DNA from 4 places in the Staphylococcus sp. mip270_02 genome. Region 3 is predicted to be linked to each of the others. Evidence: riboswitches for the same ligand, from Rfam matches in the RefSeq annotation. Region 3 holds a riboswitch; each other region holds the start of a gene.
What was found. Region 3 has a riboswitch for S-adenosylmethionine ahead of ACW5YJ_RS03360 (aminotransferase class I/II-fold pyridoxal phosphate-dependent enzyme). Riboswitches for the same ligand answer to the same signal wherever they lie in the genome.
Positions count from the first base shown of each region.

Region 1: it holds a riboswitch for S-adenosylmethionine, as region 3 does, so the genes downstream of both, ACW5YJ_RS11635 (methionine ABC transporter ATP-binding protein) here and ACW5YJ_RS03360 (aminotransferase class I/II-fold pyridoxal phosphate-dependent enzyme) in region 3, are expected to answer to the same signal.
Region 2: it holds a riboswitch for S-adenosylmethionine, as region 3 does, so the genes downstream of both, metX (homoserine O-acetyltransferase MetX) here and ACW5YJ_RS03360 (aminotransferase class I/II-fold pyridoxal phosphate-dependent enzyme) in region 3, are expected to answer to the same signal.
Region 4: it holds a riboswitch for S-adenosylmethionine, as region 3 does, so the genes downstream of both, metK (methionine adenosyltransferase) here and ACW5YJ_RS03360 (aminotransferase class I/II-fold pyridoxal phosphate-dependent enzyme) in region 3, are expected to answer to the same signal.

Region 1 covers NZ_CM132934.1:2,462,596-2,465,973, forward strand. The annotation lists gene ACW5YJ_RS11625 (MetQ/NlpA family ABC transporter substrate-binding protein) at 1-122, opposite strand, end outside; gene ACW5YJ_RS11630 (methionine ABC transporter permease) at 146-841, opposite strand; gene ACW5YJ_RS11635 (methionine ABC transporter ATP-binding protein) at 834-1,859, opposite strand; SAM riboswitch class I at 1,946-2,051, opposite strand; gene ACW5YJ_RS11640 (thioredoxin family protein) at 2,106-2,405, opposite strand; gene ACW5YJ_RS11645 (toprim domain-containing protein) at 2,402-2,794, opposite strand; gene gcvH (glycine cleavage system protein GcvH) at 3,030-3,378, opposite strand, start outside.
Region 2 covers NZ_CM132934.1:342,851-346,228, reverse strand. The annotation lists gene ACW5YJ_RS01450 (DUF2232 domain-containing protein) at 1-743, opposite strand, end outside; gene metX (homoserine O-acetyltransferase MetX) at 1,050-2,018, opposite strand; SAM riboswitch class I at 2,079-2,178, opposite strand; gene ACW5YJ_RS01440 (AzlD domain-containing protein) at 2,310-2,639, opposite strand; gene ACW5YJ_RS01435 (AzlC family ABC transporter permease) at 2,636-3,337, opposite strand.
Region 3 covers NZ_CM132934.1:764,386-767,763, forward strand. The annotation lists gene ACW5YJ_RS03355 (aggregation-promoting factor C-terminal-like domain-containing protein) at 486-1,232, shown strand; SAM riboswitch class I at 1,440-1,550, shown strand; gene ACW5YJ_RS03360 (aminotransferase class I/II-fold pyridoxal phosphate-dependent enzyme) at 1,610-2,767, shown strand; gene ACW5YJ_RS03365 (D-lactate dehydrogenase) at 2,795-3,378, shown strand, end outside.
Region 4 covers NZ_CM132934.1:1,494,410-1,497,787, forward strand. The annotation lists gene pckA (phosphoenolpyruvate carboxykinase (ATP)) at 1-1,054, opposite strand, end outside; SAM riboswitch class I at 1,221-1,333, shown strand; gene metK (methionine adenosyltransferase) at 1,443-2,639, shown strand; gene ACW5YJ_RS07060 (nuclease-related domain-containing protein) at 2,733-3,378, shown strand, end outside.

The DNA.
Region 1 (3,378 bases), 1.3 Mb from region 3:
GCATGAGGAGCTGGAGAAGCACCTACTGTAATTTTTTTATCTTCACTACCTCCACTATTCCCACATGCTGCTAAAACAAGCGCTAATACAAGTACAGAAGCTAAGCTAACTAATTTTTTCATATAAAAAGTCCCCCTTTTTAAGATTATCTCTTATCAATTTTATTAGTAGCCCAATCACCAATAAATTGAATGATGAACACAATAATAAGGATTAAAATTGTTGAAACAAAAATAACGTCATTTTGATTTCTAGTGAAACCTGTTAAATAAGCTAGGTTACCTAAACCACCTGCACCAATAACACCGGCTACTGCAGTAGAACCTACTAAAGCAATCGCTGTAACAGTAATACCTGAAATTAATGCTGGCATCGCTTCAGGTAATAGTACTTTTTTGACTACTGTCCAAGTAGTGGCACCCATTGACCAAGCTGCTTCAATAACACCTTTATCAATCTCTTTAAATGCAATTTCTACAAGTCTGGCATAGAAAGGCGCCGCACTAATGATTAAAGCAGGTAATGCTCCTGTTGGACCACTAATCGTGCCTAACACTAAACTTGTAAACGGAATTAACAATAAGATTAAAATAATAAATGGTATCGCTCTAAACAAGTTAACTATAAATGAAACAATAGTATAGAAAACCCTCGCTATAGGTGATTTACTTTTAGCTGATAAAAAGAGTAATACACCTAATATTAAGCCTAATACAAAGGCAAAAATTGTCGAAATAACTGTCATATAAATTGTTTCGTATGTCGCTAACCAAACTTCGTCCCAGCTGACGTTTGGCATTGTAAACATCTCGCGGAGGATGTCACTCAATGAATTACCCATGTCTTAACACCTCCACTGACACATGCTGTGCTTCTAAATCATTTTTAAACTTTTCGAATTTTTCTAAATTTACATCGCTCAATTGAATTACTAAGAAACCAAGCGAACCATCTTTTGTATGTTTAATATTAGCTTCTAATATATTCACATCGATATTATGCGTTTTCGTTATATATGACACGAGAGGTTGCGTGGTATTATTCCCTGTGAAATTCAAACGAACAACATAATCATCTTCATTAAGTGACACTAAGTCGCTAATAGATTTATCAAAATCATCATTTAAATCATCTTTAACAAAACGTTTTGTAACCGCATGTTGTGGATTCTCAAAAACTGTGGAAACTAGACCTTGTTCAATCACGCGACCGTTTTCCATAACAGCTACTTCGTCACATATGCGTCTAATGACATGCATTTCGTGTGTGATGATTACGATTGTTAAATTTCTTTCTTCTTTAATTTTCAATAATAATTCTAAAATTTCATCTGTTGTTTGAGGATCTAATGCACTTGTCGCTTCATCACAAAGCAATACAGTTGGTTCGTTTGCTAACGCTCGCGCAATACCGACACGTTGTTTTTGACCACCTGACAGTTCTGAAGGATATGCACTTTCTCTACCTTTCAGTCCAACAAGTTCTACTAATTCTTTTGCCCGTTGTTTCGCTTCACGGCGAGGCACACCCGCTATTTCCAATGGAAATGTAATATTATTTAATACAGTACGCGACCATAGTAAATTAAAATGTTGAAATATCATGCTCACTTTTTGACGCTTTTTTCTTAACTGTGATTTTGATAGCTTACCAATTGTATCTCCATCGATAATGACGTCTCCTGAAGTTGGTTGTTCGAGATTATTTAAAAGTCTAATTAAAGTACTTTTGCCCGCACCTGAAAAACCAACTACTCCAAAAATCGAGCCTGATTGAATACTTAAATCAACATGATCTACAGCCAGTACGTCCTGTTTTTTCGTTTTGTACTTTTTGACTATTTGATTTAACTCAATCATTCTGTTTCCTCCTTGTGTTGCTAATCCTTCAATTAAAAAAATGCTTTCTCTATGTTCACCGAAGTATAGAGAAAGCAAAATCGCTTCTCTCATCTTCTAAAGCTTTAAAACTTTATGTGAATTGGCACCATTTCTATTAAAGACGGTTGCCGGGCTTCGTAGGGCACATCCCTCCACCTCTCGTGATAAGAGTTTCATTATTTAATTATTTTTAATCCTACCATCGTACTAATATTTCGTCAATAACTATTTTAAATTTTCTAACAAATAAGGCACCGATTGAAATGCATAAATCCTTTTTTGCTCTTCACCTTTTGACATTACTAATAAAACTGGTACAGATTGAATTTCATACAATTGACTAAAATCAGGATGAAAGTTTAAGTCCATTTTTATTGTAGGTAATTGCAAAATATCGTTAGCAATATCTAGCATACGTTCAGAAACCTTACATGTGCCACATGTTGGTGTATAACCAAAGATAAGATACTTATCTTCATTTATATATTTATTGACGTCAACGCGTTGTTCACTTGTTACATTCATGTTAATAAACTTACCCTTTCAGCTATATAATCCAATTTTGCTTTCGCCACCTTTTCTTCATCCTTAACTATAAAACCATGTTTTTCCAATACTCTAGATAAATATGGTTTAGGACAACGAGCGACTTCACAATATTGTTTATCTACTCTTATATGTCTACTTTCACTTAAATAGCGTTTGAACCATTTTCGTATTCTTTCACCTTCATCATCCGAATCAACAAGAATATACACTTGTTTGTCATATAAAGTATCAATCATTTCATCTAATTTATCTACACTCATCGTACCATTCGTGCAAATAATTTCTATTGGCTGATCAATAACTTGTTTGACACGCTTCTTGTCTGACTTTCCTTCGACAACAATTACTTGGTTCAGTATCGTCATGACATCCACCCTCTAAATGTTGATAGTAAATCTTTTCTACTTAGTTCTTCACAATCCGTAGTGACAATAAACATAATTTACATAGTTAAAATATTTCTTATTATAACAAACATAATTTATCATTTTTTAAAGTTGAGGTGAACTTGTTAGACTTATAAAATTGCTAAATCTTCAATAATCCTCAATGATATGAAAAAAACTCCAAGATAGTTATATCATGGAGTTCAGTGTTATATTATTCGCCAATCATTTCTGAATATTGCTCTGCAGTTAATAATTCATCTAATTGACTTTCGTCACTTAGTTCAACTTTAACCATCCAAGCTTTTTCGTAAGGTGATTCATTTACGAATTCAGGGCTATCTTCTAATTCATCATTAGATTCAACTACTTTACCTGATACAGGTGCATATAGTTCTGAAACAGTTTTTACGGATTCAACACTACCAAAAGTGTCGCCTTCATTAATTTCGTCATCTACTTCTGGTAATTCAACGAATACGATATCGCCAAGTTCACCTTGAGCATATTCAGTGATACCAATTGTTACTGTATTACCTTCAACTTTTACCCATTCATGTTCT
Region 2 (3,378 bases), 420 kb from region 3:
GATAACACAATTTCAAAGTTTAAAACGATACTTTGGAAAGTCCCTGGTTGGCTCGCAAACATAACACAAATCAAGACAATAATATACATCCATAATAGTGAACGCTTCATTTGCCAAGCATATAATGGTTTAAATATTGGTGTAGCGATTTTGAACTTACGTAAAATTGGAAAAGTAATAATTAAATTGATTAAAATAAGTAGAAATACTGTGATAATGACATAACTTGGTAACTGAACTGACATCTGGCGGAAGCCTTCTTCAAGCATTTGCTTATATTCTGCACTTCCCGCAATTCCAGAAACAACATTATGCATGTAATCTTTCACTGGTTTTATCAAAACTGTAGAACTTGGTATTTTATCAAACGTTTGTAGTCCCATAAACGCAATTAACGAGAACATACTAATATAAGTAGTTGTTATATAAAGTATGCGTTCTTTAGATGTACGTTCTTTTAATAATTGGCCAATAACAAAACTCACTAAGAGTATAATGACCATGGTGCTCAACACAAATATATTACCTAATAATGTTGTTAATACCACTGTAATGACTGCTGTTAAACCAAATGATTCAATAGACTTATGCCATAAGATAATGCCTGGAATTGTCGCAAAGATACCTAACACCAGGCCTAACGGAGGTAATATATGTAAAGCTAAAGCCACTACGATTAGCGTTAGTATACTAAGCACAGTTACTTTAGGATATATTTTTGAAAACAATTTCGCCACTCCCATACTATTTTTGACTATAACTATTATTTTAACCTCTTTAAAACTTTTATACAATTATTGGCAATCCAAATACAGAAGATAACGATATACTATACTTTTCAAAATTATAAACTTATAAATGATTGTACTAATCAACACTTCACGGTATTACATTTCTAATACTACTACTTCTCGTGTCGCTTTACGCCACCACAACTTAAATACTTGTACAAAAAAAGGATGTACTATATATATATGTCAGTCTACCCTCCCCTATCGAAAGTAGTCATATAGCTTCATCCTAAAAATTAATATAATAGAGTTATTAAATCATTTTCTTTTAATTTTATATACTTTTAAGAAGTGATATAGATTAGGTGCCCAGTCATTAAAATTCAATAAGAAACCATCATGACCTACGTTATCTGGGACAAAGAAATGTTTGTGATATTTAAAACGTTTTCCCACGGCACGCACTAAGTCATCTGGATATAACAAATCATCTGTGAAGCCCATTGTCATTACTTTAGTATCTAGGTTACTAAACACTTCATCTACATCGTCGCGTCCTCTATCTACGTCATGGCTATCTAAGACGTCTAGGAGTGTTAAATAGCATAAAGAATCAAAATGATTCATAAATTTATTGCCTTGATGTTTTTGATAGGTTACAACTTGATCTGGTGAGAAACGTTTATCATAGCTTTTAGACGAACGGTATGTTAAAAACCCTAACTGCCTTGCAATACTCATCCCCTCTTTATTGTCTAAATGAATGGCCTGTCTCGCTATCTCATTAAACGCACGACTATAGGATGATGTTTTATCTGTAGCTGCGAGAATCACTGCTTTTTCAACATCAAATTTACGATTATATAATAATTCTATTGCTTGCATGCCACCTAACGAACCACCGATTAATATGTTAATCCTTTCGAAACCTAATGTTTCAATACCTAATTCTATGGCACGTACGATATCTCTTAACGTAAGTGTCTCAGGAAACTTTGGATCTGTTAACGCAGAACTTGAACCATAAGGGCTTCCAATAACATTAAATGTCAAAAACTGATAATCATTGATTGGCATATAACCACCGTCAATAATCCCTCTCCACCATCCAGGATTTTCATTTGTACCATACGTTAAGTGATTACCTGTTAAAGCATGACAGACCACTACGAGTGGTTGCCCTTTTAATCCTACATGTTCATAACGTAGTTTTAAGTTTGAGATGAATTCACCTGACTCCGTTGTGAATGGCCCTAGTTCTAGTGTATCAACCGTATAATTCGTCATGTTTTACCTCCTACTTAGTAAAAAAACTCCTCACTCATAAAATAAGTAAGAAGTTAAAAGTACTTATCATTCGAGTGTATCGATGGTATTAGCACCGTACTTTATAAGCCGGTTGCTGAAGCGTCAACGGGCCAAGTCCCTCAGCTTCTCGAAATAAGATTTGATTTTAATTGTATTAAAGATAAGCTCATTAATTAAGATAAAATTAAACTGTTAATGCAATCTGAAATATCTTAATTTTCTAATTATTTATAGTTTAACGGATAATATAACTTACTTCAATAGGATTATTTAAAATACCCAACGTAACACTGCCATAATAATAATGCCGCTAAGTATAGTGATTGTTAGACTGCGTGATATCACAGCAATGATAATAGTCGGGAGCATCGTTATTAAGAACGGCACGTTAATACTATAACCCATCACACCTTCTTGTTGCTCTATTAATCCATCGATGATTAAAGCAGTGAATAATGTAATTGGTATAAATGATAGCCATTTAATAACACGTTCAGACAACTTTATTTTAGTTATCAAAATAAAGGGAATAATTCGTGTGAGCCATGTTACCACACCACATAACACGATAATTGTTAACATATGTACCGTCGTTGTCATTTTTCCATCATCACTCCAATCAGTGCTGCAATAGTTGAAGCTAATATGATAGCCAAATATGAAGGCATAAACAAGCTTAAACTAAGCATCATTACAATCACACATATAATCAATACAAAATATATGTTTATCTTCGAGCGTCTAATCGACTCAAATTGTGAGACAGCTAAGAATATAAACATAGCGGTAATTGCAAAATCTAATCCTAGTGCTTCTGGTTGATGTATGTATTTACCAAAGACTGCACCAATAATACATGCAAATGTCCAAAAAACATATGCTGTTATATTTAATCCATGCAACCAACGATCATTAATCTTCTCACCTTTTAAATGTGGTGTAATAGCTACACCGAATGTTTCGTCTGTTACTAATGTAGAAAGACCAATTCTATTTAATAAACTATAGTTTTTATAATTTGGCGCAAGCGTCATACTTAATAAAAACATTCTTGAGTTCACAATGAATGTCGTCAATATAATTGCAGATATGGGCGTGCCAGAAATAACAAGTGCACAAATAATAAACTGTGCCGCGCCCGCATACACTAGCAAGCAAAGTAAAATAATTTCCAACATACTAAATCCTGATGCCACTGCAACAATTCCAAAAGACAGACCAACACCAGCATAACCTAACAAAGTAGGAATACACGCTTTTACACCTTGTTTAAAAGTAACATGCGCCTCATTGTCCATTTTCCCACCCTCTCACTTCAAACGCTAAAAACAGTAAATCC
Region 3 (3,378 bases):
ATAATGTAATGTTTTGAATGTTGGATAAAATAATAAAGTATATTAAAAAGGCCACAAAACAGTGGTCTTTTTAAATTTTAGACAAAAAAATTTGCAAGTTTTACTCCAAAATATATATTTTTTATCCTTTTATTATTTTACAGTTATGTAACAAAAAGGTTTGCTGTAATAATTCAGACAATGTAAAACCATTCGATGATAAAGGAACGAAGCTTAATATACCAGTGCTATACACAATATATTTTGAAAACAATGCAAGAATTATGCATTACAAAACAAAACAACAGTATTTCAATGTTACAAATAGACTTTTCTTTTGTAACGTTTTGTTATGTAAGTGTAATATAAATGGGCGAAATATGTGTTATATTATTTGTGGCGAAAAAATAAAGCATAAAAATTAATCGATTTTAGCACATACGATAAATAATTTAACGAAAATATAATTTTACTTAAAAAGATTTTAATTGGAGGATTTTTTAATTATGAAGAAAACAATTTTAGCATCATCATTAGCAGTAGCATTAGGTGTAACAGGATATGCAACAACAGTAGATCACAATCAAGCTCACGCTTCAGAAGAAAATATCGACAAAGCGCATTTAGCTGATTTAGCTCAAAACAATCCTGAAGAATTAAACCAAAAACCATTACACGCTGGAGCGTATAACTATAACTTCGTTTTAGGTGGAAATGAATATACATTCACTTCAAATGGTCAATCTTGGTCATGGAATTACACAGCTGCAGGTGCTCAAAGTGCAACTTCTAATTCAGTACAAGATGTAACTACTCAAGCAACTACAAATACTAACGAAACTTCAGCTAGCGAAGTAAGTGCTCAAAAACAATCAAGTAATACTCCAGTAGCAGCAGTTGAAGCTCCTAAAGCTTCATCTAACTCAAATGTTCAAACTGCACAAACAAGCGTTGCAACTAAAACTTATAAAGCTGCTCAAACATCAGCTGCATCAACTGGTGGATCAGTTAAAGCTCAATTCTTAGCTGCAGGTGGTACAGAAGCTATGTGGAATTCAATTGTAATGCCTGAATCAAGCGGTAACCCAAATGCTGTTAACCCAGCAGGTTACAGAGGTTTAGGTCAAACTAAAGAATCATGGGGAACTGGTTCAGTAGCTAGCCAAACTAAAGGTATGATTAACTACGGTGAAAGCCGTTACGGTTCAATGGAAGCAGCGATGGCTTTCCGTGCTTCTAATGGATGGTGGTAGGATCTAAATAACTAAATAGAAACGTTTAGTTATCTTAGGTTGAACAACCCGGAACATTTATGTTCCGGGTTTTATTATTTTATTCTATGTTTTTATGTGAGTGATATCTAGGTCTTATTATTCTATAAGATTTTGATGTCACTTTTTGTTTTATAAGTAGATTGACAAGCGTGAATATTCTGATAAAATTAATGGTAATTTAAAATAAACTTATCCAGAGAAGCTGAGGGATTTGGCCTGATGAAGCTTCAGCAACAGACTTTGATATAAAAGTACTGTGCTTACTTCCAACAAGCGTTAATGCTTGAAAGATAGGTGACATGTGTAACTATATGCCACACAGGTCGGCATATAGTTTTTTTAATAGGAGGAGTTTTATGGCAATTTCGGATAGATTGGCACAGATACCAGATAGTTATTTTGCAAAAACAATGGGACAGAAAGTAGAACATGGTCCTTTGCCATTAATTAATATGGCTGTAGGTATCCCTGATGGTGAAACTCCCAAGGGAATTATTGACTGTTTTGCTGATGCGCTACGTCAGCCTGATAATCAAAAGTATGTTGCTTTCCATGGTAAAGACTCATTTAAGCAAGCAATAGTAGATTTTTATCAAAGACAATTTCAAGTTGAATTAGATAAAGAAGATGAAGTATGTATACTATATGGTACTAAAAATGGTCTTGTAGGTTTACCTACATGTATCGTTAACCCAGGAGAAAATGTATTACTACCAGATCCAGGATATACGGATTATAAAGCAGGAGTGTTACTTGCCGATGCACAACCACAACCACTCGTTTTAGAGCCGCCTTATTATTTGCCTCAGTGGGACAGAATAAGCAAAGAAACATTACTCAATACACGTTTAGTTTATTTGACTTATCCAAATAACCCGACAGGTTCAGTTGCTACAAAATCAGTATTTGAGGAAGCGATTGAGCGTTTTAAGGGAACAAAAACAAAGATTGTTCATGATTTTGCCTATAGTGCCTTTGGCTTTGATGCTAAAAATCCTAGTATATTACAAGCAGATGGAGCAAAAGACCTAGCAGTAGAAGTATTTTCATTATCTAAAGGATATAATATGTCAGGTTTTAGAGTTGGATTTGCAGTAGGAAATAAAGATATTATACAAGCATTAAAAAAATATCAGTCACATACACATGCAGGTATGTTTGGTGCATTGCAGGACGCAGCAACATATGCTTTGAATAATTATGATGATTTTCTAGAAGAGCAAAATATAACATTTAAACGTCGTAGAAATGAATTTGAAGCTAAATTGCAACAAGTGGACATACCTTTTGAACCAATGAAAGGTGGTATTTTCTTATGGTTACGTACACCGAAAGACTTTGATGGAGAAAGTTTTGTTGATTATTTATTACAAGAACAGTCAATTCTTGTTGCACCAGGTATACCATTTGGAGAACATGGAAAGCATTATGTGCGTATTTCTTTAGCTTTAGATGATGCATCGTTACTAGAGGCTACGGAAAGAATACAATCGCTTAAGCACCTTTATGAATAGAATAAATATTATTGGAGTGATTAACTTATGACAAGTATTAAAATTTTTGGAGTAAGAGAAGAAGATTTACCTTATATTAAAGCATGGTCAACCAAGCATAATGTGACTGTCGATTTAGATGAAGCATTACTTTCGTCAGAAACTGTCGATCGTACAAAAGGCTTTGATGGTGTTTCGATATCACAGCAAATTCCTTTTGGTGAAGATGTATACCGCAAGTTACATGAATTTGGAATTAAGCAAATTGCACAACGAAGTGCTGGTTTTGACATATATGATTTCGATTTAGCTCAAAAATATGATTTGATTATTTCTAATGTGCCATCTTATTCACCACATTCTATTGCTGAATATACGGTATCACAAGCACTTAATTTGGTCAGAAATTATAATGATATTCAACAGAAAACAGCTTCATATGATTTTAGATGGCAACCAGCTATCTTATCACGATCTATTAAAGATTTGAAAGTTGCTGTTATAGGAACTGGTCGTATCGGTTCAATTGTTGCTAAGATATTTGCACAAGGCTTTGAAGCTGAAGTTATTGCTTATGATATTGCTCCTAATGAACGCTATAAGGCATTTTTAACGTATGCTAATAGTATAAA
Region 4 (3,378 bases), 730 kb from region 3:
AAGCATCTGCAGTTAAGAAAATAATTGTATTAGGATGAGCTGCTTTAGATGGCGTTACAATATTTTCAATGTGGTTGATTGGGTATGCTGCACGAGTATTTTCTGTGTATTGATTATCATCGAAGTCAACATCACCATCTTCGTCAACAACAACATTTTCTAAAATAGTACCATATTTAATAGCGTCATATATTTGAGGTTCTTTTTTATAAGAAAGGTTAATTGCTTTAGCGTAACAACCACCTTCAATGTTGAAAATACCATTTTCATTCCAACCATGTTCATCATCGCCAATAAGTTTACGTGTTGGGTCAGCTGATAGTGTCGTTTTACCAGTACCAGAAAGGCCGAAGAATAAAGCGACGTCACCTTTGTCTCCAACGTTAGCTGAACAATGCATGCTCATAATGTTATCTTTAGGTAGTAAATAGTTCATTACGGAGAAAATACCTTTTTTCATTTCACCAGCATACTCAGTCCCACCAATGAGGATAACTTTATGTTTGAATGATGTGATGATAAATGTTTCTGAGTTTGTGCCGTCAATTTCTGGATCGGCTTTAAAATGTGGTGCTGAAATAATTGTGAAGTTTGGTTTGATTTCTTGTGCTTCTTCTTTTGAATTAGGACGTATAAACATATTTTGAGCAAATAGATTATGCCACGCCAATTCATTTACAACAGTTAATTTCAATTGTGAGTCATGATCACTACCGGCATAACCATTGAATACATATAGTTCATCTTTTTTGTCTAAATAGTTTAGAACCTTATCATATAATTTTAAAAATGTTTCTTCCTCAATCGGTTGGTTAACATTACCCCAGTCAATATCATCTCTATAAGATGGCTCATTTACAATAAACTTATCTTTTGGTGAACGACCTGTATATTTACCTGTTCTAGCGTTAATTGCACCTAATTCGGTAAGTTCGCCTTCATTATTATCTAAAATCTTGTTATACAACTGTGTTGTAGATAATTGAAATAATGAAGATTGTTTGTCTAAAATACTTTCAATTTTGTTTGTATAAGTGTATGTATCTACAGCCATACTAATCCCTCCAACGCTATTTAGTTATTGTAAGCCTTTACAATTACAGAGTATAACACATATATATCAATAGTCCATACCAATCTAAAAGGAATTTTAAATAAATATTAATAAATGTAAAATTGACATTATATCGCTGATTCTGTACTATAGGACTTAACGGATTCTCTTATCCTGAGTGGCGGAGGGACATGGACCCAATGAAGCCCAGCAACCTCTTCTTAATACGAAGAAAGGTGCCAAACCGTTTGCAGACAAATATCGTCTGAACGATAAGAGCGAATGGACGTATAAGGGCCTTCTCTCTATTTATTGATAGTGTAGAAGGCTTTTTTAATGAGCTCAACAGAGAGAGAATTTTCGTAATTTAAAACTAAAGGAGCAAATTATGACTTACAATAGAAGATTATTCACTTCAGAATCGGTAACAGAAGGGCATCCAGATAAAATAGCGGATCAAGTATCTGATGCTATATTGGATGAAATATTGAAAGATGACCCAAACGCACGTGTTGCTTGTGAAACGACGGTGACTACTGGTATGGCGTTAATTTCAGGAGAAATATCAACAACAACATATGTTGATATTCCAAAAGTGGTTAGAGAAACAATTAAAGAGATAGGTTACACGCGTGCTAAATACGGTTATGATAGCCAGACAATGGCAGTATTAACGGCAATTGATGAACAGTCACCAGATATCGCTCAAGGTGTCGATACAGCTTTAGAGTATCGTGAAGACGTATCAGAAGAAGAAATCGAAGCTACAGGAGCGGGAGACCAAGGTTTGATGTTCGGTTATGCTACGAATGAAACGGATACATACATGCCTTTACCAATCTTCTTGTCACACCAACTTGCTAAACGCTTATCAGATGTACGTAAAGATGAAATATTAAATTACTTACGTCCTGATGGTAAAGTACAAGTAACTGTGGAATATGATGAGCAAGATCAACCACATCGAATTGATACGATTGTCGTGTCAACACAACATGCTGAAGATATCGAATTAGCACAAATTCAAGATGATATTAAACAACACGTCATTTATCCAACAGTGCCAGAAGCGCTTTTAGATGAGAACACTAAATTTTATATCAATCCTACTGGTCGTTTCGTTATAGGTGGACCACAAGGTGACGCAGGTCTTACTGGACGTAAAATAATTGTTGATACGTATGGTGGTTATGCACGTCATGGTGGGGGATGCTTTAGTGGTAAAGACCCAACTAAAGTTGATCGTTCTGCTGCTTATGCTGCCCGCTATGTAGCAAAAAATATCGTTGCTGCTGAATTAGCAGACAAATGTGAAGTGCAACTTGCATATGCTATTGGTGTAGCTGAGCCGGTTTCTATTTCTATAGATACATTTGGTACAGGAAAAGTTAAAGAAATTGAATTGGTTGAGGCAGTTAGACAACATTTTGATCTAAGACCAGCTGGAATTATTAAAATGTTAGACTTGAAACACCCTATTTATAAACAAACTGCTGCATATGGTCATTTTGGTCGTACAGACGTACTATTACCATGGGAAAAGTTAGATAAAATTAATTTATTAAAAGATACAGTTAAAGCTTAACTAGAACAAAAAATTTTTTAACTTTATTCTCGAATGCTATGCGTTTATCTATTATAATTAAGTTACTGAACACATAAAGGAGCGTTTTTTGTTATGAATTCATTTGGACCATTAGAGATTGGTTTAATTGTGGCAATTGTTGTAGCAGTAATTTGTTTCATTTTATTTATCATTGCTTTGAAAAGTAAGAAGAAAGCACAACAAAAGGTAGAAGAACAATACAAAACCAGAGAACAAAAACTAAGCGATGAGCATGAAGAAGAATTAGAAAAAGAAAGAATAGAAAATAAAAAAACAGTAACAAAGCAAAAAGAAGAATATAATGCTACAGTTAGTTCGAAAAATAGAGAAATTGATGCATTGAAATTATTCTCTAAAAATCAAAGTGAATATGTAACTGATATGAGACTTATTGGTATTCGAGAAAGATTAGTAAATGAGAAAAGAATTCGCCCAGAAGATATGCACATTATGGCCAATATATTTTTACCTAAGAATGAATTTAATGATGTACAGCGTATTAGTCATTTAGTACTTACGCGTACTGGTTTATATATAATTGACTCACAATTATTAAAAGGTCACGTATACAATGGTGTGAGTGCCGCACAATTTAAAGAACAACCAACAATGGAGCAAGTGTTTAACACGTTGGACCTTGATAGACAAGAACCACAAACTCTTGTATTAGATCAAAACGAAGATGAAAACTCATTATCTTTTGTTAATTATACGACTC